Regions from separate parts of the Methylophilus sp. 3sh_L genome, predicted to be linked through region 2. Evidence: predicted binding sites of a transcription regulator. Region 2 holds the regulator's gene; each other region holds the start of a gene.
The links. Region 2 encodes sigma-54, which starts transcription at its own class of promoters, with help from an activator protein. Its sites were predicted from a motif close to TGGCACNNTTCCTGCT; they were not measured.
Positions count from the first base shown of each region.

Region 1: the regulator sigma-54 is predicted to act here: its motif matches at 1,530-1,545, upstream of nifH (nitrogenase iron protein).
Region 3: the regulator sigma-54 is predicted to act here: its motif matches at 1,867-1,882, upstream of nifE (nitrogenase iron-molybdenum cofactor biosynthesis protein NifE).
Region 4: the regulator sigma-54 is predicted to act here: its motif matches at 4,012-4,027, upstream of ACIDF8_RS06555 (CmpA/NrtA family ABC transporter substrate-binding protein).

Region 1 is NZ_JBKOUF010000001.1:1,030,034-1,035,248, forward strand. Features, by position in the region: gene ACIDF8_RS05250 (hypothetical protein) at 160-750, opposite strand; gene ACIDF8_RS05255 (group II truncated hemoglobin) at 784-1,236, opposite strand; gene nifH (nitrogenase iron protein) at 1,670-2,545, shown strand; gene nifD (nitrogenase molybdenum-iron protein alpha chain) at 2,691-4,148, shown strand; gene nifK (nitrogenase molybdenum-iron protein subunit beta) at 4,162-5,215, shown strand, end outside.
Region 2 is NZ_JBKOUF010000007.1:93,132-98,346, reverse strand. Features, by position in the region: gene gltA (citrate synthase) at 1-790, opposite strand, end outside; gene ACIDF8_RS12675 (anhydro-N-acetylmuramic acid kinase) at 952-2,079, opposite strand; gene tyrS (tyrosine--tRNA ligase) at 2,209-3,447, shown strand; gene ACIDF8_RS12665 (RNA polymerase factor sigma-54) at 3,505-5,049, opposite strand; gene lptB (LPS export ABC transporter ATP-binding protein) at 5,056-5,215, opposite strand, start outside.
Region 3 is NZ_JBKOUF010000001.1:1,052,411-1,057,625, reverse strand. Features, by position in the region: gene hscA (Fe-S protein assembly chaperone HscA) at 1-181, shown strand, start outside; gene fdx (ISC system 2Fe-2S type ferredoxin) at 178-516, shown strand; gene nifE (nitrogenase iron-molybdenum cofactor biosynthesis protein NifE) at 1,917-3,341, shown strand; gene nifN (nitrogenase iron-molybdenum cofactor biosynthesis protein NifN) at 3,352-4,782, shown strand; gene nifX (nitrogen fixation protein NifX) at 4,807-5,215, shown strand, end outside.
Region 4 is NZ_JBKOUF010000002.1:180,187-185,401, forward strand. Features, by position in the region: gene ACIDF8_RS06540 (alginate export family protein) at 1-587, opposite strand, end outside; gene ACIDF8_RS06545 (ABC transporter ATP-binding protein) at 688-1,497, opposite strand; gene ntrB (nitrate ABC transporter permease) at 1,531-2,466, opposite strand; gene ACIDF8_RS06555 (CmpA/NrtA family ABC transporter substrate-binding protein) at 2,487-3,788, opposite strand; gene ACIDF8_RS06560 (nitrate- and nitrite sensing domain-containing protein) at 4,172-5,215, opposite strand, start outside.

The sequences.
Region 1 (5,215 bases), on a different contig from region 2:
CAACGTAGTTCGTGATTGCTTTGCTTATTTCAGATCTTTTGGCGCTTACAAGCAAGGCGTGGCTGATTCCAGCGCTGCTTACAGGGCTGGAATCTTGACCAAATGAGTCAATCACAGAACGCTTGCTAACGTTGGTTAGCAAGCGGATGAGAGCGCAGTTTATACCGGGCGGTTTTCATTAGGGTTACGCACGGGCCCCATCAGCTTCAAGCCTTCCTCATAGCTGATTTCAGGGAAGTTGGCGCTGAAGCTCATTGCTTTGGCAATGACGGCATCCAGCTTGGCGCCAGTATCCAGTTTTTTCAGGTCGTTTTTTTCCAGGCGCAACAGTTCCAGTAGCTCGTTATATACCGTGGCTTCATCAATGGGCAGGATGTAGAAAGTGCTGCCGTTCATCTTGACTGTGTATTTTTTCAACAGGTCAATATTGTTGCAGAAGACGATATATTTGCCTTCTGGGAGCAGCACGTCTTTGAGTGCATCGACGAGTAAATCCAGATAACCAAATGACAACAGGTAGCCGGTAAAAAACGGCATACCACTTTCGCCTTCCTGCGCATAGGCCATGACCTGGTCGCAGGTGATTTCTGGCGGGCGCGCTTCATCGGCCAGTTGTGGGGCAAATTTAATCGCCAGTTCACCGCGGAATCCAAAGCGGCCTGGCACTTTGGTGGCGTCTTTAAATACTGGGTTTTGCAAACGGTTGGCGGCATTGAGTTTGCCGAAAATGGTACTTTCCATGGTGGTCATTGCAAGGTTCTCCTAAATAAATGAGGCCAGGGGTTACGCTGGCTGGTTACGAATAAAATCTGCGGTTTTAAAGAAAGCCTGATCGAGCTGTGCCCTTAACGTGGCATCTGTCACCACTTCCAGCAGGGCACGCCGCATGCATAACATCCAGGCATCTCTTTCTGCCTCGCCGATACCAAACATGGCATGCCGCTGGCGCAGGCGCGGGTGGCCGCGTTCACGGCTGTACTCCTTGGGGCCACCCAGCCATTCGATCAGAAACTGCACCAGCACCGCCTTGGTTTCAGACAAGTCTGCCGCATGCATGGCGCGGATCGCGGCAGCTTCCGGTGCCGTGTTCATATGCACATAAAAGCGGTCGACCAGACGGCTAATGACCGCTTCTCCACCGATCTGAGCAAAGTGCGGATTGCCTTGAATTTGCGCGACCGGTTTGTGGCGGCTGGTATCCAGCGCCGGATTAATGGGGGGTAATGGTTGGTGCATCCTGACCTCTCTGGGAACTGACAGATAGTCCTGATTCAGCAAGTGTTATACCAACAGCTATGCCAATCGGTCTGCAGAAGGCAAGGATCAAGCCTGGATGCGGCTTGGCGGCCAGTTGGTGTAGAAAGCAACGCATTGAAAGGCGGCTGACCGTATGCAGAAAGCTTTGTTTCATACCGCACGCTGGGCGCCGCTTTTGTCGTGTTTGCGACAGAGGGGATTTAAGGGGGTGTGGACTGCGTTTTTATTAAAATATCAATAAAAATCAAATACTTAAATTTTAATTTTTCTGTTGGCACGCTCCTTGCCATACACAGCCTACATGGCCGACACCATCCATCGCCTGATAAGAAAAGTGATTAGGTTGCGATTCGGAATCGGAAGATGGCTGCGTACAGCGACGAATTTTCATTTAAACCAAAGGAGCTTCATTATGGCTGCATTACGTCAAATTGCATTTTATGGCAAAGGTGGCATCGGCAAGTCCACCACTTCTCAAAACACGCTGGCCGCCTTGGCCGAAATGGGTCAGAAAATCCTCATCGTCGGTTGCGACCCTAAAGCCGACTCCACCCGCCTGATTCTGCACGCAAAAGCCCAGGACACCGTATTGTCCCTGGCGGCAGAAGCGGGTTCTGTCGAGGACCTGGAAATCGAAGATGTGATGAAAATCGGTTACCGCGACATCCGTTGCGTGGAATCCGGTGGTCCAGAACCTGGCGTGGGTTGCGCTGGCCGTGGTGTGATTACCTCGATCAACTTCCTGGAAGAAAACGGCGCTTATGACGGCGTGGATTATGTCTCCTACGACGTATTGGGGGACGTGGTGTGCGGTGGTTTCGCCATGCCTATCCGTGAAAACAAGGCACAGGAAATCTATATCGTCATGTCCGGCGAAATGATGGCGATGTATGCCGCCAACAACATTTCCAAAGGCATCCTGAAATATGCCAACTCCGGCGGTGTACGTTTGGGTGGCCTGGTATGTAACGAACGCCAGACTGACAAGGAACTGGAACTGGCTGAAGCCCTGGCAGGCAAACTGGGTACCAAACTGATCCACTTTGTGCCACGTGACAACGTGGTGCAACACGCCGAGTTGCGTCGTATGACCGTGCTGGAATACGCCCCGGACTCCAAGCAAGCTGAGGAATACCGTCAACTGGCACAGAAAGTTCACGCCAACGCCGGTAACGGCACCATCCCAACCCCGATCACCATGGATGAGCTGGAAGACCTGTTGATGGACTTCGGCATCATGAAGAAAGAGGATGAAACACTGATTGGTAAAGCGGCAACCGCAGCTTAGTCAGTCTTTGGCAGGGGGCTTTTGCCCCTTGCCAACCCCTCCAGAGACGGTTTCAAAAGTTGAGGAGGTTACTTCCAGGCAATTTCAACAATTTTTGAAAAGTTTCTTTTTATCACTGGTTTTTAGTCGAACATAGGAGACAACGATGAGTGCGACTGCTGAAACAAAAGTCAACGGCGCCGAGCTGATTCAGGAGGTGTTAAAAGCCTATCCTGAAAAGTCCGCCAAAAAACGTGCAAAACATTTGAATGTGTATGAAGAAGGCAAATCCGAGTGTGATGTGAAATCTAACATCAAATCGCTGCCAGGCGTGATGACCATCCGTGGCTGCGCCTACGCCGGTTCCAAGGGCGTGGTGTGGGGCCCGATTAAAGACATGGTGCATATTTCTCACGGCCCGGTTGGGTGTGGCCAGTATTCCTGGGCGTCACGCCGTAACTACTACATCGGTACCACCGGTATCGACACCTTCGGCACCATGCAGTTTACCTCTGACTTCCAGGAAAAAGACATCGTGTTTGGCGGTGACAAAAAACTGGAAAAAATTATCGACGAAATTCAGGTACTGTTCCCGCTCAACAAGGGGATTACCGTGCAGTCCGAGTGTCCAATTGGTCTGATTGGCGACGATATCGAAGCCGTTTCCAAGAAGAAAGCCAAAGAGTATGAAGGCAAGGTGATTGTGCCTGTGCGTTGTGAGGGTTTCCGTGGCGTGTCGCAATCCCTGGGTCACCACATTGCTAACGACGCCGTGCGTGACTTCGTGTTTGATAAAACCGACCCCGACAAAAACAAATTCGAGGCCAGCCCGTATGACGTGGCGATTATCGGTGACTACAACATCGGTGGCGATGCCTGGTCCAGCCGTATCCTGCTCGAAGAAATGGGGCTGCGCGTGATTGCCCAGTGGTCCGGTGACGGCTCAATTGCCGAGCTGGAAAACACACCCAAGGCCAAACTCAACATCCTGCACTGCTACCGCTCGATGAACTACATCAGCCGCCACATGGAAGAGAAGTACGGGATCCCATGGGTAGAGTACAACTTCTTTGGCCCGTCCAAAATCGAAGAATCGCTGCGCAAAATCGCCAGCTTCTTTGACGACAGCATCAAGGAAAAAACCGAGCAGGTGATTGCCAAATACAAGGCACTGACCGATGCCGTGATCGCCAAATACAAACCACGCCTGCAAGGCAAAAAAGTCATGCTGTTTGTCGGTGGCCTGCGCCCCCGTCACGTGATTGGTGCCTATGAGGATTTGGGCATGGAAGTGGTCGGTACCGGCTACGAGTTTGGCCACAACGATGACTACCAGCGGACCACCCATTACGTCAAAGACGGCACCCTGATCTATGACGACGTGACCGGTTATGAATTTGAGAAGTTTGTAGAAGCCGTGCAACCAGACCTGGTCGGTTCCGGCATCAAGGAAAAATACGTGTTCCAAAAAATGGGCGTGCCTTTCCGTCAAATGCATAGCTGGGATTACTCCGGCCCTTACCACGGCTATGACGGCTTTGCGATTTTTGCCCGTGATATGGACATGGCGATTAACAATCCGGTATGGGGCTTGACCAAAGCACCATGGCAACAAGCGGCTTAAGAGGAGAACTGACATGAGCCAGAATGCTGATAAGGTTTTAGACCATTTTGAACTGTTCCGCGAACCCGAATATACGGAAATGTTCGCCAACAAGAAAAAGAACTTTGAGTTTGCCGTGCCTGCCGACGAGGTGAAAAAGCAGGTCGAATACGCCAAAACGCAGGAGTACAAAGAGAAAAACTTTGCCCGCGAAGCGTTGACGGTGAACCCGGCAAAAGCATGCCAGCCACTTGGAGCGGTATTTGCTGCCAATGGTTTTGAAGGGACCTTGCCCTTTGTGCACGGCTCACAAGGCTGCGTGGCATACTACCGCTCGCACTTCAGCCGTCACTTTAAAGAGCCGACTTCCTGCGTCTCTTCTTCCATGACGGAAGATGCGGCCGTGTTTGGCGGTTTGAACAACATGATTGATGGTTTGGCCAACTCTTACAGTTTGTACAAACCAAAAATGATTGCGGTTTCTACCACATGCATGGCCGAGGTGATCGGTGATGACCTCAACGCTTTCATCAAGACCTCACGCGAAAAAGGCTCCATCCCGGCTGACTACGATGTGCCGTTTGCCCACACGCCTGCATTCGTCGGCAGCCATATCACCGGCTACGACAACGCGCTCAAAGGCATTCTCAACTACTTCTGGGATGGCAAAGCCGGCACTGTACCCGCATTAGAGCGCAAGCCGAATGACAGCATTAACTTTATCGGCGGCTTTGACGGCTACGTGGTTGGCAATAACCGTGAAATCAAACGTATGTTCAACGAGTTTGGTATCACCCCGACCATGCTGTGCGACCCGTCCGATGCCTGGGATACCCCGACTGATGGCGAGTTCCGCATGTATGACGGTGGGACCACACTGGAAGACACCGCCAATGCGATTCATGCCAAAGGCACTATCGTCATGCAGTCCATCTGCGCCGAAAAAACTGCCGAGTATATCCAGAGCAAGGGCCAGGAAGTGGTCAAGCTGCATCACCCCGTAGGCGTGAAAGGCACAGATGAGTTCCTGATGGCTATTTCCAAACTGTCAGGTAAGCCTATTCCTGCCAGCCTGACCAAAGAGCGTG
Region 2 (5,215 bases):
AGGGACCCCATAGTGAGGCGATGCCGGCCGCGATACAGGCAAAAGGATTGGCGCCACTGGAGCCGACCAGGCGGACAGTAGAGGTGGAAGCATTTTGCTCGTGATCTGCATGCAGAATCAGGATACGTTCAAATGCGCGGGCCAGAATCGGGTTGGGGACATATTCTTCACATGGCGTGGCGAACATCATGTGCATGAAGTTCTCTGCATAGCCCAATTTATTTTTGGGATACATAAATGGTTGGCCGATATTGTATTTGTAGCTCCATGCGGCAATCGTAGGGACTTTGGCCAGCAGTCGCATGGCTGCGACTTTGCGTGATTCCGGGTCGGACACATTGTTGTTGTCTGGATAGAAGGCGGCCATGGCGCCGACCACTGCGATCATGACCGCCATCGGGTGCGCATCGCGGCGGAAACCTCGGAATACATTGCTCATCTGGTCGTGCAACATGGTGTGCTCGCTGATGGTGCTAACGAATTCTTCACGTTGCTTGTGGTCAGGCAGTTCCCCATGCAGCAACAGATGCGAGACCTCAAGGAAGTCGCAATTTTCCGCCAGTTGTTCAATCGGATAGCCACGGTAGTAAAGCAATCCTTTTTCACCATCAATAAAGGTGATGCCAGAATTGCACGACGCGGTAGACATGAAGCCAGGATCAAACGTGAAATAACCATGTTTGCCCAGGCTGCGGATATCAATCACATCGGTGCCCAGTGAGCCTTTTAATACCGGTAGCTCAATTGCGCTACTATCGTTGTCAAATGTAATGGTCGCCTTGGTAGCCATAACGTACTCAGTCTTTAATCAAGTTGGTTAAATTATACGCAATCGTATTGTTTTATCACTGCTTGTGCGGTGACTGTCGCGGAAAAGTTAAAAAAACAATCAAAAGCCTGCACCAGATATAATCAAGTCATTGGTGCGTTTGCACTGCTTTTGGGAATCCTTTAGTTGGGGTAAATCGCACCTAGAATACGCGGACCTGCTGCGCCGGTGACCGCTGCCAAGTTGCCGGGCAAATGGTCTACACAGCGCTGAGCCAACCAGGCAAAAGCCACTGCCTCTACCCAATCTACGCCAACGCCCAATTGATCCGTCAGTTGCACCTGCATCTCAGAGAGTGCCTGCAGTCTATCGATCAAGGCCAGATTATGCGCCCCCCCGCCACAGACATAGATTTCTTGAACCCCTGGGCAGAAGCGCGTCAGGGCTTCTGTGATACTGATTGCCGTTAACTCAAGCAAAGTACGCGCCACATTTTGTGCGCTGTCAGCATGCTGAGCCAGCGCCTGCATTAACCAGTTGTCGTTAAACAGGTCGCGACCAGTACTTTTGGGGGTGGCAAGCGCAAAGTAAGGATCGGCTATCAGCGTATTTAGCAACGCTTGATTCACCTTTCCGCTGGCCGCCCAGCGTCCACCGGCATCATAAGGTTGGCCTGTGTGTTGGCGCGTCCAGGCATCCATGAGCAGGTTGCCGGGGCCTGAATCAAAACCGGTCACTGGCCCGTTGGCTGGCAGGTCGCTCAGGTTGGCAATGCCACCGATATTGATCACGACGCGATGCGTGTTTGCACTCGCAAAAACAGCTTGATGAAACGCGGGGACTAACGGTGCGCCTTGCCCCCCGGCCGCAATATCCCGGCTTCTGAAGTCGCCAATGACCGTGATACCTGTCAATTCGGCCAGCCGGGCAAGGTTGCCCAGTTGTATGGTGTATGCCATGCCATTAGCCAGGGTTGGACAGTGCCGGATGGTCTGACCATGGCAACCGATGGCGGTTACGGCATCGGCAGGCGTACCGGCGAGTGTGAGTAGCTGATTGACAGCTTGCGCATAAAGCTCGGCAAGCTGGTTGGCAACCACGGCAGCGGCATGGAGCTCGTTTTGGGCGGGCGTGTGCAAGGCTAGCAGTTGTTGTTTCAGTTCCTCAGGGTAGGGCAGGAAGTAACAGGCCGTTTGCGACACTTGCTCGCCTGTGTATGAGGTCAGCACGGCATCCACGCCATCCAGGCTGGTGCCAGACATGAGACCAATAAATAACCGTGGCTGGGAGCGATCCGCTGAAAGTTGCATGGGCACCATTTTAACACTGCTCCAGCCATGCTTACAGAAATGCATGGGATTACGTTAAAATAGCTGTTTTACTTAATTTGAGACGATGCCGGGGCTGTGCATCGTTTTTATTTTTCACGGATACCTAGCATGACGGATACCAAGCAACCCTCATCTGATACCCAGGCCTTGAGCCCGGAAATTGCAAAAGCGCTGGCGATTATCAAGCGCGGCGCAGATGAGTTATTGATCGAGCAAGAGCTGGTTGAAAAACTTAAAACGGGCAAGCCGCTGCGTGTTAAAGCCGGGTTTGATCCCACCGCGCCAGACTTGCATTTGGGCCACACTGTGCTGATTAATAAACTGCGTCAATTGCAGGACTTGGGTCATCAGATTTTATTCCTGATTGGTGACTTTACCGGCATGATTGGTGACCCGACTGGCAAAAGTGCTACGCGCCCGCCGCTTACCGTGGAGCAGGTTAAAGCTAACGCCGATACCTATGCGGCACAAGTCTTCAAAATCCTTGATCCTGCTAAAACCGAGATCGTTTTTAACTCCAAATGGTTAAGTGAGCTCGGTGCGGCTGGCATGATCAAGTTGGCTGCCAGCCATACTGTGGCCCGCATGCTGGAGCGCGATGACTTCTCCAAGCGCTTTAAAGGCAATCAACCGATCGCGATACACGAATTTTTATACCCGCTGTTGCAAGGGTATGACTCAGTGGCACTGCAAGCCGATCTTGAGCTTGGCGGCACTGACCAGAAATTTAACCTGCTCATGGGGCGAGAGTTGCAAAAGCAGGCGGGTCAGGCGCAGCAATGTGTATTGATGATGCCGCTGCTGGAAGGCCTGGATGGCGTGAATAAAATGTCCAAATCACTGGGTAACTATATTGGGATCAGTGAAGCGCCAGAGACTATTTTTGCCAAGATTATGTCAATTTCAGATGAACTGATGTGGCGGTACATTGATTTGCTGTCTTTTGCGACACTGGAAACCATCGCCGAGTGGAAAGCACAAGTCGCAGCTGGTGAAAATCCCCGCAATATCAAAGTCGGCTTTGCACAGGAAATTGTGGCGCGTTTTCATGGCCAAGCTGCCGCAGAAAAAGCGTTGCAAGACTTTCAAACCCGAGCCAAAGGCGGCATCCCAGACGAGGTGCCTGAAGTGTCAGTGACCATTGAAGGCGAAAGCATAGGCATTAGCCAATTGCTCAAGCAGGCAGGCCTGGTCGAAAGTACTAGCGAAGCGATGCGAGCCATACAGCAGGGCGGTGTCAAGCTAGACAGCGTCAAGGTCGACGATAAAAATCTACCCTTGGCAAAAGGGATCACGGTGGTTGCGCAGGTTGGTAAACGCAAATTTGCCAAGATTACGATCAGGTAATAGGGATTGATAAGTTTGTCCCGACAAGCAAAAAGGCCGCGAATGCGGCCTTTTGTTTTAAAGCGATTTGCGCAAATTTGCGGGCGGAATATTCAGTGACTCACGGTATTTGGCAATCGTCCGGCGGGCAACGACGATGCCTTGCTGGGCGAGTGTGTCGGTGATCTGATTGTCCGACAACGGCTTTTTCGGGTTTTCTTCAGCCACCATTTGCTTGATCAATGCGCGGATGGCCGTGGCAGAACATGAACCGCCTGCATCGGTGGCAACCGAGCTGCCAAAGAAGTATTTGAGTTCATAGACGCCCCGCGGTGTGAGCATGTACTTATGCGTGGTGACACGTGAAACGGTGCTTTCATGTAAATCGAGCTCTTCGGCGATTTCACGCAGCACCAGTGGCCGCATGGCAATTTCCCCGTGCTCAAAGAAGTTGCGCTGGCGGTCCACAATGGCTTGCGACACGCGCAGAATGGTCGAGAACCGTTGCTGGATGTTTTTAATCATCCATTTGGCTTCTTGCATCTGGCTTTGCAAGTATTGGCCTGAGCTCTCGCGGTTGCGCTTGAGGATGTCTGCGTACATCTGGTTGATGCGTAGCTTGGGAATCACTCCATCGTTTAAGGAGGCGACCCAGATGCCTTTGATTTTTTTCACCACCACATCGTGCTGGATAAAGTGATCGTGACTAAAGTTGGAAAACTCGCTGCCGGGTCTGGGGTTTTGTTGGCGGATCAGTTGTTGTGCGGCTTTGAGTGCGGCTTCGTCACAAGCCAGCACTTTTCGCAGTTTGACAAAGTCTTTGTTGGCTAGCAGCGCCAAATGGTCTTTGGCGATTGCAATCGCCGTTTGCAGATATGGCGTCTCTGCGGGCAAGTGCATCAGTTGCAACAGCAGGCATTCACGTAAATCACGTGCACCAACGCCCAGGGGGTCCAGGTTCTGGATCAGCTTGAGCGCGGTTTCCAGTTCTAGCAGCTCTACTTCAAGTTCAAGAGGCAGGTGCTCAACGATCTCCTGTAAATCCTGTTCGAGATAGCCATCGTCATTAATGCTGTCCAGCAATAACTTGACCAGGCTCATGTCCCGCTGCGACAAGTGTGCCAGCTGGATCTGGTCTATTAAATGCTCACGCAAGCTGATGCTGGTGGTTTCCTGCCGGGAAAAGTCGCTGTCTTCATCTTCTTGATGATTGCGGCCGGCCTCATCCCAGTTGCTGGTACTGCCAAACTCCTCATAATCATCTTCAAATTCTGGCGGGGTGAATTCCTCGCTTAAGTTAGGCAGATCGCTCTCGCTCCCGCCAAGGTCGTCATGCAGCTCTTCGCGCAAGCTTTCCGCGGGTGCTGTGATTTCATGCTGCGTGGCCATGTCAAACGAGCTGGCATCTGTCAGCTCTGGCTCGGGGCTGGCCGCTGGCGCTGAACCCTCTTCAAACTCGCCGTCTTCTCCGTCAGACATTTCTAACAAAGGGTTTTCTTGCAGGATGGTTTCCAGCTCCTGGTTCAGCTCCAGCGTGGACAGTTGCAGCAAACGGATAGACTGCTGCAACTGCGGAGTCAGCGCCAGGTTTTGCGAAATACGTAATTGCAGGTTCTGTTTCATGACGGATTACAGCCTAAAATTCTTGCCCAGATAGACTTCACGTACACCCTCGTTCTGAATGATTTCATCAGGGGTCCCTGCCGCAAACACAGCGCCTTCGTTGACGATGTATGCGCGATCACAGATGTCCAACGTCTCGCGGACATTGTGGTCTGTAATTAAAATA
Region 3 (5,215 bases), on a different contig from region 2:
CTGGCAACACATCTATGCCCTGGCTGAAATCCTCATCATGGGCGACAGTAACAAGGTCGAAGACCTGCGCAACGCCACCGAAGCCCTCAACAACGCCTCGTCCACCTTCGCCGCGCGCCGCATGGACCAAAGCATACAACAGGCGCTGGCAGGCCAGCATGTTGAAAGCCTGACCGTATGACCCAGCTCACCATCCTCCCCCACCCTGAGCTTTGCCCGCAAGGCATGCAGATTGAAGCTAAACCCGGCAAAGTGCTTTGCGACACGCTGCTCAACGCCGGTATCGCACTTGAACATGCCTGCGACGGCGTTTGTGCTTGCAGCACCTGCCATGTCATTATCCAACAAGGCACTGCCAGCCTCGCGGTGGCCAGTGATGAGGAAGAAGACCAGTTGGATAAAGCCTGGGGATTGACGCCGCAATCGCGATTGGCGTGTCAGGTGAAAATAGGTAGTGAAGCGTTGACGATTGCTTTACCGAAATACAGTTTGAATCATGCCAGAGAGATGGATTAAAGCGCTTGTCCTCAAAGTCGAGAAAAAGTGATTCTTCTGATTTTTTCATAGATTAGCTGTAGGGTGGGCATGAATGCCCACGCGGAGGGTTGGTGGCTATTTGTGCTATTTATTTCGCCTGTAGGCGAGTTACTTTCTGGTGCTTGTCCCCCAGAAAGTAACCAAAGAGGACGACACCCAGCCATCACGGCCTTCGGCTCCCTTGCGTTGCTCGACAAAGTGGGCGTCCATCGAAACTCGCCCTAGCAGCTTGCACACTACGCAAGCTGCCGCGGAACTCGAACAACCGATGGCCGACATCCCCCACTTCGTCTGCGCTACTCAGCGTGATGGGATGGGATTTATCTCGCCAAACTCACAGCGTAGAAATTGGGACGTTGAAAAACTCAAATTCTTTTCTTTAATCAGCAAATGGGGGCACTCATGGGTTTTCGGGCCCCTATCTGCAGCGCCGAGTAGCGCAGGCAAAATAAGATGAAGCGAGCGGCTGTCCGAATCCCGCGGTAGCCTGCGCAGTGTGCAGGCTACTAGGATGAGTTCTGCGAGCGCTTATTTTGCTGAGCAACGCAGGAAACGAGCGGAAGCTAGGGTGCACTTTCTTTTGGTTACTTTATCTTTGGGCAAGCAAAGAAAAGTAACTCGCCGAGGGGCGAAAAGAATCCTCTAAAAAGACCACTAAAGCGAAAGTACCAAGCTTCCCATAATCCTTGGTTACTTTCCGTGGGGCAAGCAACAGAAAGTAACTCGCCTAGAGGCGAAAACTATCAACGCTTTAATCCTCGATTGATCTAATCCACCATTATCGTATCCGCGTGGGCATCCATGCCCACCCTACAACTACTACTCGGCGCGGCAGATGGGGACCCCGGAACACCATGCGACTGCTACTGTTGGCGGATTGAATAAAAGAATTATTTTTTTGAACGGTTCTAACTTTAACAGTGTGACTTTGGCGAGATCAATCCCATCCCATCACGCTGAGTAGCACAGACGAAGTGGGGGATGTCGGCCATCGGCTGTTCGAGTTCCGCAACAAGCCACGAAGTGTGTGGCTTGTCAGGGCGAGTTTAGATGGCCGCCCACTTTGTCGAGCAACGCAAGGCAGCCGAAGGCCGTGATGGCTGGGTGCCATCTTTTTGGTTACTTTTTTGGGGCAAGCAAAAAAAGTAACTCGCCATTAAGGCGAAAAAGAACATCACAAACAACAAGCCCCCCCCGCGTGGGCATCCCTGCCCACCCTACAACATGCGATCCACCCCCACACCGATTGTCGCATTTGTCTGCTTTCCGACATTCAATAACTTCAAATATTTTTGTTTAAATTCATATAGTTAAAACAAATACATAGCGTGGCACACTCCTTGCAATAACCACAACAAGAACTCCACAGGTGTCTTGTCATGGCAAGTTTGAACGAAAAAATTCAGGACGTGTTTAATGAACCCGGCTGCGATAAAAATCAGGCCAAGGATGAAAAAGCACGCAAGAAAGGTTGCACCAAGCAACTGACGCCAGGCGCGGCCGCCGGTGGTTGCGCGTTTGATGGTGCCAAGATCGCCTTGCAGCCAATTACCGATGTCGCACATCTGGTGCATGGGCCGATTGCCTGCGAGGGCAACTCCTGGGATAACCGCGGCGCCAAGTCTTCGGCCTCGCGCTTGTACCGTACCGGTTTTACCACCGACATGAACGAGCTGGATGTGATTTATGGTGGTGAAAAGCGCTTGTTCAAGTCGATTAAAGAAATCATCGCCAAATATGACCCGCCAGCAGTGTTTGTTTACCAAACCTGCGTGCCCGCACTGACTGGCGATGACATTGAAACCGTGTGCAAAAAAGCGGCCGAAAAGTTTGGCAAGCCGGTGATTCCGGTCAACTCGCCCGGTTTTGTTGGCCCGAAAAACCTGGGTAACAAGCTGGCTGGCGAGGCTTTGCTGGAGTATGTGATCGGCACACAAGAGCCTGATTACACCACACCGTATGACATCAATATCATCGGGGAATATAACCTGGCCGGTGAGTTGTGGCAGGTCAAACCGCTGCTGGATGAGTTAGGCATACGCGTGTTGGCTTGTATTTCGGGCGATGCCAAGTACAGTGAGGTCGCGCAGTCGCACCGGGCCAAAGTGGCGATGATGGTGTGTTCCAAAGCCATGATTAACGTGGCGCGCAAGATGGAAGAGCGTTATGGCATTCCCTTTTTTGAAGGCTCGTTTTATGGCATTGGCGACATGAGCGATAGCTTGCGCCAGATTGCGACACTGCTGGTACAACAAGGGGCCGATGCCGAGTTGCTGGCGCGTACAGAGGTGTTGATTGCACGTGAAGAGGCCAAGGCATGGCAGGCCATTGAGGTTTATAAACCACGCTTGCTGGGTAAACGGGTGTTGCTGATTACCGGTGGCGTCAAATCCTGGTCGGTGGTCTCGGCCTTGCAAGAGGCTGGTATGGAAGTGGTTGGCACCAGCGTAAAAAAATCCACCGAAGAAGACAAAGAAAAAATCAAGGAAATCATGGGCGAAGATGCGCACATGATAGACGACATGCGTCCGCGCGACATGTATGCCATGCTCAAAGAAGCCAGGGCCGACATCATGCTTTCGGGCGGCCGCAGCCAGTTTGTGGCGCTCAAAGCCAAAATGCCTTGGATGGACATTAACCAGGAGCGTCATCATGCTTATGCTGGCTATGTGGGCATGGTCGCAATGGTGAAAAATATTACCCAGACCTTGTATCACCCGGTGTGGGCACAGGTACGCCAACCTGCGCCATGGGATCAACCCGTGGCAGAAACGGCCACGGATAGCCGCGAAATCGCCGCCTGATCGGATACTTATGGCTAAAGTCACCCACACCAGTAAAGCTTGCAGCGTCAACCCGCTCAAAATGAGCGCACCGATAGGCGCAGCACTGGCCTTTATGGGGCTGGAAAACTGCTTGCCTACCTTGCACGGTTCACAAGGCTGCACCTCGTTTGGCTTGGTGGTGTTTGTGCGGCATTTTCGCGAGATGATCCCTATGCAAACCACGGCCATGAGCGAGGTCACCACCATCCTTGGTGGCATGGACAATATCGAGCAAACCATCGTCAATATCTGGAAACGCAACCAGCCCTCCATCCTCGGCATCGCCTCTACCGGACTCACCGAAACCAAAGGCGATGATGTGGATGCCTATCTCAAGCTGATTGCGCAAAAACACCCCGAGCTGGCTGACATGCATATCCTGTATGTATCGACGCCTGACTACGTGGGCGCGTTTCAGGATGGCTGGAGCAAGGCGGTACTCAAGATCGTGCAGCACTTTGCGCAACCGGCCAATATACGCCATGCCCGCCGTGTCAATGTGCTGGCGGGTAGCCACCTCACCCCTGGCGACTTGCAAGAAATCCGCGACATCATTGAGCTGTTTGGGCTAGAAGCCGTGATGCTACCCGACATTTCGGGTTCGCTGGATGGGCATATCCCAGAAGACTTTACGCCTACCACACTGGGCGGCACCACGCTGGAGCAGTTAAACACTTTGGGCGCTGCCCGCGCCAACATTGCCATCGGCGAGCAAATGCGTCCGGCGGCACAGCTACTGGAAGAAAAAACCGGCGTGGCCTATCGTTTGTTTGACCGCCTCACCGGCCTCTCGGCCAGCGATGCCTTTATCCAGCACCTGTCTGAACTCAGCGGCTTGCCGGTGCCACTCAAACTGCGTCGTCAACGCAGCCAATGTCAGGATGCCATGCTGGATGCGCACTTTTACACTGGCGGCAAAACCGTTGCTATTGGTGCCGAGCCTGACCTGCTATGGGCGTATGGCCAGTTTCTGCTGGAAATGGGCTGCGATTTGCGCGCAGTCACCACCACGCAATCGGCGATTCTGGAACAACTGCCCATATATGAAGTATTGATTGGCGACCTCGAAGACCTCGAGCAACGCGCGCAAGACTGCGACCTGCTACTCACCCACGCCCATGGCAGGCAAATGGCCGAGCGCTTGCACTTACCGTTTATGCGTATCGGCATACCAGTGTTTGACCGTATCGGCGCTGCCCATAAAGTCACTGTAGGTTACCGCGGCACGCGCGATCTGGCGTTTGAACTGGCCAATACCTTTCTGGCAGAAACGCACGAGCCAGCGCCAGATACCTGGTATGCACAACCACCAGCTGACACACCATCGCAGGCTTGCCAATGCGGCCCAACGGGCGGCTGCCACAGCAATGAATCCCCCATCGAATCGCAGGTGCAATGGTCAACCCCGGCGATGAATTAACCCGACAGATAAAGGATACATATCATGAAAGTTGCCTTTGCCACACAAGATTTAAAACGGGTAGATGCCCACTTTGGCTGGGCCAAGCACCTGGCCATTTATGAGCTGACACCAGAAAGCTGGACCTTTTTGCACTCGGTGCCCTTTGATGGCGATTTAAAAGAAGATGGCAACGAAGACAAACTCGCCCCCAAGCTCGAAGTCATCAAAGACTGTGCCCTGCTATATGTCGCGGCCATAGGCGGCTCTGCCGCTGCGCGCGTGGTGGCGCACAAGATACACCCAGTTAAAGTCACGGCCGATGAACCGATAGACGAAATTTTAGGCAAATTGCAGGACGTGCTCAAAGGCACCCCACCGCCGTGGCTACGCAAAGCCCTGCTCAAAGACCAGGCCGCCGCGCTGGACTTTGATGAGGAAGAAGAAACGGTTT
Region 4 (5,215 bases), on a different contig from region 2:
GAGACGCCGTCAAATACCTGCATGACCTGGCGGAAGGCAATGTCACCAATAAAACGTACATTATCCAGGTTCACTTGTTGGCGGCCCGCACGTACACGGGTGTTTTTGATGCCAGTCCAGTCGACAAACAGCTGGTTGATATCGGTGTAGTCCGGGTCTACCACTTTGGCATACTGAATGCCGCTGTTCTGGTTGGATGCGCCGTTGATCAATACATTGTTGGTGCCGTCATTAAACTGGCTATTCAATTGCGTCACATTGATCAACTGTCCGGCCACACTCCAGTTGTGGTAAGGCGCGGTTTGCCAGCCAATCAGGCTGCGCAAGGTGTATGCATGCGCTTCTTTCAGGTTCTGGTTTGCCGTCGGATTCGGGCTGCCATTGGCATAGGTCCCAGGCTGCAAGCCATCCTGATCAACGTTTTCATAACGTAATCTGAAGCTGCTCATGTTTTTACCGGTTTTAATGGCGTCCATAAAGGTATATTCAGGCAGGGCCTCTTCTTCGGCCATTGCCGGTGAGCCAAGTGCGGCCAGCAGGATGGCTGCGGAAACTTGACGCAAGCGGGGGTGTAGGTTAGCGTTCATGTGTTGCTCCTTTTCTCTATTGGGGTAACCTTGCTTGGATGAGGGTTGCTTTTGATAAGCAAGTGGCGCTGGCAGGTGGCCGCCTGCCAGCGCCTTTCACTTAGGCCGCTTTTTTGGCGTGCCGCTCATACAGAAACTTCAAAACTTCGCTGCGCAAATGCGTGTAAGCCGGGTCTTCCACCAGCTCCAGGCGTTTGCGTGGACGGGGTAAATCGACTTCCAGGATTTCACCGATGGTGGCTGCCGGGCCGTTGGTCATCATGACGATGCGGTCCGAGAGCAGTACGGCTTCGTCCACATCGTGTGTCACCATGACGGCAGTACAACCGGAACGTGCCATGATGGCCATCAGTTCGTCTTGCAGGCCAGCACGGGTCAGCGCATCCAGCGCACCAAACGGCTCATCCAGCAGTAACACCTTGGGCTCCATGGCGAGTGCCCGGGCAATCCCTACGCGTTGCTTCATGCCGCCAGAGATTTCATTCGGGCGTTTTTCCATAGCGTGGCTTAAGCCCACCAGCTCCAGTGCTGCGCGGGTACGTTCTGCCAGTTGTGCTTTGCTTTCAGTGGCCGCAAACACGCGCTCCACCGCCAGGTAAACATTTTCATAACAGGTCAACCAGGGCAGCAGGGAGTGGTTTTGAAACACCACGGCGCGCTCAGGACCCGGCTTGGCGATTTCGCGGCCGGCACAAAACAAATAGCCGTCTGTCGGTTGCAACAAGCCGGCAATCAGGTTGAGCACGGTCGATTTGCCACAGCCGGAGTGGCCGATGATGGAAATGAATTCCCCTTCCTGGATAGACAGGTTGATGTCTTTCAAGGCCTGGAAACTGCCTTTTTTGGTGTTAAAAATCATGTTGACGTTTTCAATCAACACATAGCGGTCTTGTTTTACAGTGGTCGTCATGATTAGAATCCTTCAGTCAAATGGGGCGAGTCATTATTCGTAGCTATAGCGTTTGGCCAGCATGACCAGACACTGCTCCAGCAACAAGCCGACGATGCCCACAATGAAAATCGCGATGATGATGTGCTCAACATTCAGGTTGTTCCATTCATCCCACACCCAGAAGCCAATGCCCACACCGCCAGTCAGCATTTCTGCCGCCACAATCACCAGCCACGCTGCCCCAATCGACAGGCGTACGCCGGTCATCATGTAAGGCATGACATAGGGCAGCAGGATTTTGGTGATGACCTTCCACTCGGACAGGTTCAGTACCTTGGCCACGTTCATGTAGTCTTGCGGCACTTTGCTCACCCCCACCGCGGTGTTGATGATCATCGGCCAGACGGCGGTGATGAAAATCACCCAGATCGCCGCCGGGTTCGCAGCTTTGAATACCAACAGGCCGATCGGCAGCCAGGCCAAGGGGGAGACGGGTTTGAGTAGGCTGATAATGGGCGCCGCCATTTTGGACATAAAGGCGTAGCGGCCGATGACAAAGCCCATGGGGATGCCAACAACGGCTGCCAGCGCGAAGCCGGTGGCGACGCGTTTGAGCGAGTTGAGGATGTTCCAGCCGATGCCCATGTCATTCGGGTTGTTGATGTAAAACGGGTCGCTAAACAGTTCCACCGCCGAATGCCAGGTTTGCACCGGTCCCGGCAAGCCCTGAGTCAGGGCGGCCACGGTAGACCAGATGGCGCCAAAGATCAGCAGGCCAATCACAGGCGGCAACAGTCCTTCAAAGACTCGTTTGGCTATTGCCGCCCATGCCCCGGCTTTTTTGCTCGCCGGGGTGGCTGCTGTTGCGGTGGCCGAGAGAGGGCTCACCACCGCGACAACCGGTTTTGCTTGCTTGGCTGGCATTGCTTTGGCAGCCTGCTCACTGTTTTGCATGATTTTTTCCTTGTTAAAGCTGACGACACTCATGGTGACTCTCCTTGAAAGAATTACGCTTTAACCTTGAAGCCATTGGCATAGCCTTTGGGATCTTTGCCATCCCACACCACGCCATCAATCAGCTTGCTGCTACGCATCACGTCTGTCGGCACGCTAATGCCCAGAGATTTGGCGGCTTCGGTATAAATATCAATGCGGTTCACCTTTTTCGCCACGCCGAGGTAATCCGGGTCAGACTTGAGCAAGCCCCAGCGTTTGTGTTGGGTCAGGAACCACATGCCGTCTGACAGGTAAGGGAAGCTGACTTTGCCGTCATTGAAGAACTTCATGTAGTTGGGGTCTTCCCATTTTTTGCCGATACCGTTGTCGTAGTGGCCGAGGAAGCGGCCTTCAATCACTTCTTCTGGCGCGTTGACGTAGGCTTTGCCTGCAATCAGCTTGGCTACCTCGGCGCGGTTTTTAGTCGCATCGATGTAGCGTGAGGCTTCGAGAATGGCTTTGGTCAGTGCGAGGGCCGTGTTCGGGTTTTTAGCAATAAAGTCAGCGGTGGTGCCCAATACTTTTTCCGGATGGTCTACCCAGATATCTTGGGTGGTGGCTACGGTGTAACCGATCTTGTCGTAAATGGCACGGGCGTTCCAGGGTTCGCCCACGCAGTAGCCATCCATATTGCCAATCCGCATGTTGGCGACCATTTGTGGCGGTGGCACCACAATGGTTTTCACGTCCTGCATCGGGTTGATGCCATAGGTCGCCAGCCAGTAGTACAACCACATGGCGTGCGTGCCGGTAGGGAAGGTCTGGGCAAAGGTAAAGTCGCGGTTTTCGTTGTCGAGCAGGCGTTTCAGCGTCGCGCCACTGGTGACGCCTTTTTCCTTGAGCTGGTTAGCCAGCGTGATGCCCTGGCCATTGTTGTTCAGCGTCATCAGCACGTTCATGTCTTTTTGCTGGCCGCCGATGCCCATTTGCACACCGTAGATCAGGCCATATAACACATGTGCGGCGTGCAGCTCACCATTGACCAGTTTGTCGCGTACCCCTGCCCAGGAGGCTTCTTTAGACGGCACAATCTTGATGCCATACTTTTTATCAAAGCCCATTTGTGCGGCGACGATAATCGGTGCACAGTCGGTCAGCGGGATAAAGCCCACTTTCACTTCCGTGATTTCTGGCGCATCTGAGCCTGCCGCCCAAGCCTGGCTACGGATGGCGGAAGGCACCATGTTCATCATGGCGGCAGCACCAAACGCGCCTGCCAGCGTATTCATAAAGAAATGGCGGCGTTGCTGGTTCACCTGGTCCACCGGCGTTGCCTCGGTGGGGGATACATTTTTTTTGTCAGAACTGCTCATGTCGGCTCCTTGAGATTTGATTCGAAAAAGGGGTTCGGAAAATACAAAACAAAAAAGGCGTCCTGAATGCAGACCGTGGTCTACACTCAGGACGCCTTTGTCCTTATCTTTGCCAGCCGTGGATGATGAAACAGCAACGGCTAATCAGAAATTCAAACTGTGGTTTCCAGTTAACTCACTACAAGCAACGCACCGCCTTTGGTAAGTTGCTTGATTTCATATAAGCAAAGCCTGTGCCAAGTGGGTTGATTTTTTTAAGTGATTGATTTTAATTGGGTTTTAACGGAACTTTTTTCAAGCAGGGCTTAAGAAGGGGGCATGCCTCTCGCACCACGTGGGTGCGGATGCACCAATTTGAAGGTCTGGTAGCGTTGTGAAAACCGTTATCGCGTCACGGTGTGATGGGCCAAAATATTTTCCGCCACATCAATAATTTTACGGTTTTGCTCCATGGCCAGGCTACGCATGGTTTTGTAGGCTTCCATTTCATTGAGGCCGCGCGTACTCATGAGCAAGCCCTTGGCGCGCTCAATCAATTTGCGCTCGGTCAGCGCCTTTTTGGTGTCTGAAAGCTCTGTTTCCATGTCGGCAATTTGCCGGGACTGGTGTTGCAGCAAGGCGATCATAGACGCCATGGGATAGGTTTGCGAGGTGTCATGGGCCTGAAAGTTCAGCGCATTTTCGATGGGAATCGCCAGGTTGAAAAACGTGCTGTTCAAGTTGGCCTGCGGACTGGCCTGGATAGTTTGCAGGTACTGCCGGGTTTGCTCGTAATCTTGTTTGGCCTGGCGGGTGAGCCCGGCCAGCAGTTCATGCATAGTGTCGACCAGCTGGCACTGAATCTGCCACATCTCGCTCAGGCGGCGGCTGCATAAGTCAAACCAGAGGTCGGCATGGCTGGGGTTAAGGGTTTGTTGGTCGCGCGCGCTGGTCAGCTTGGCGCGGTACTTGGTATGTTGCTGCTGCCAGTCACTGGTTTGCCACTGCTGCCAGACTTCACACAGTTCTTTACTGCCAAACTGGCATACCAATTCAAAGTGCCGCTCCTGCTGCGCAATCAGTTCAAACAGCTTTTGCTGGTGTGGCAGTTGCAGGCTGCCAGAGCCAAATAAATAAGCGCCCACTGCACGTTCCTGTCCTGCAAATTCCTTGCCCTGGATCAGGTTGTACAGGGCCAACAAACAGGTAGAGATCTTGCTGTTGACTGAGCTGTCGGTGATCTCGAAGATCAGCGCAATCAAGCTGCCTATGAGGCGGTTAAATGATTCGATGCCATCGGCAAACGAAATATTGAGCAGGGTAATTTGATGCCGCAGTGTGGTCATCTGGTCCAGACCGAGCAATATCCAGGAGATCAGCGTCAGCTGCTTGGCATCGGCGCGGCTGTTTTTATCCAAGTGTTGCTGCAAGGCGGCCCTGAAGCCGGT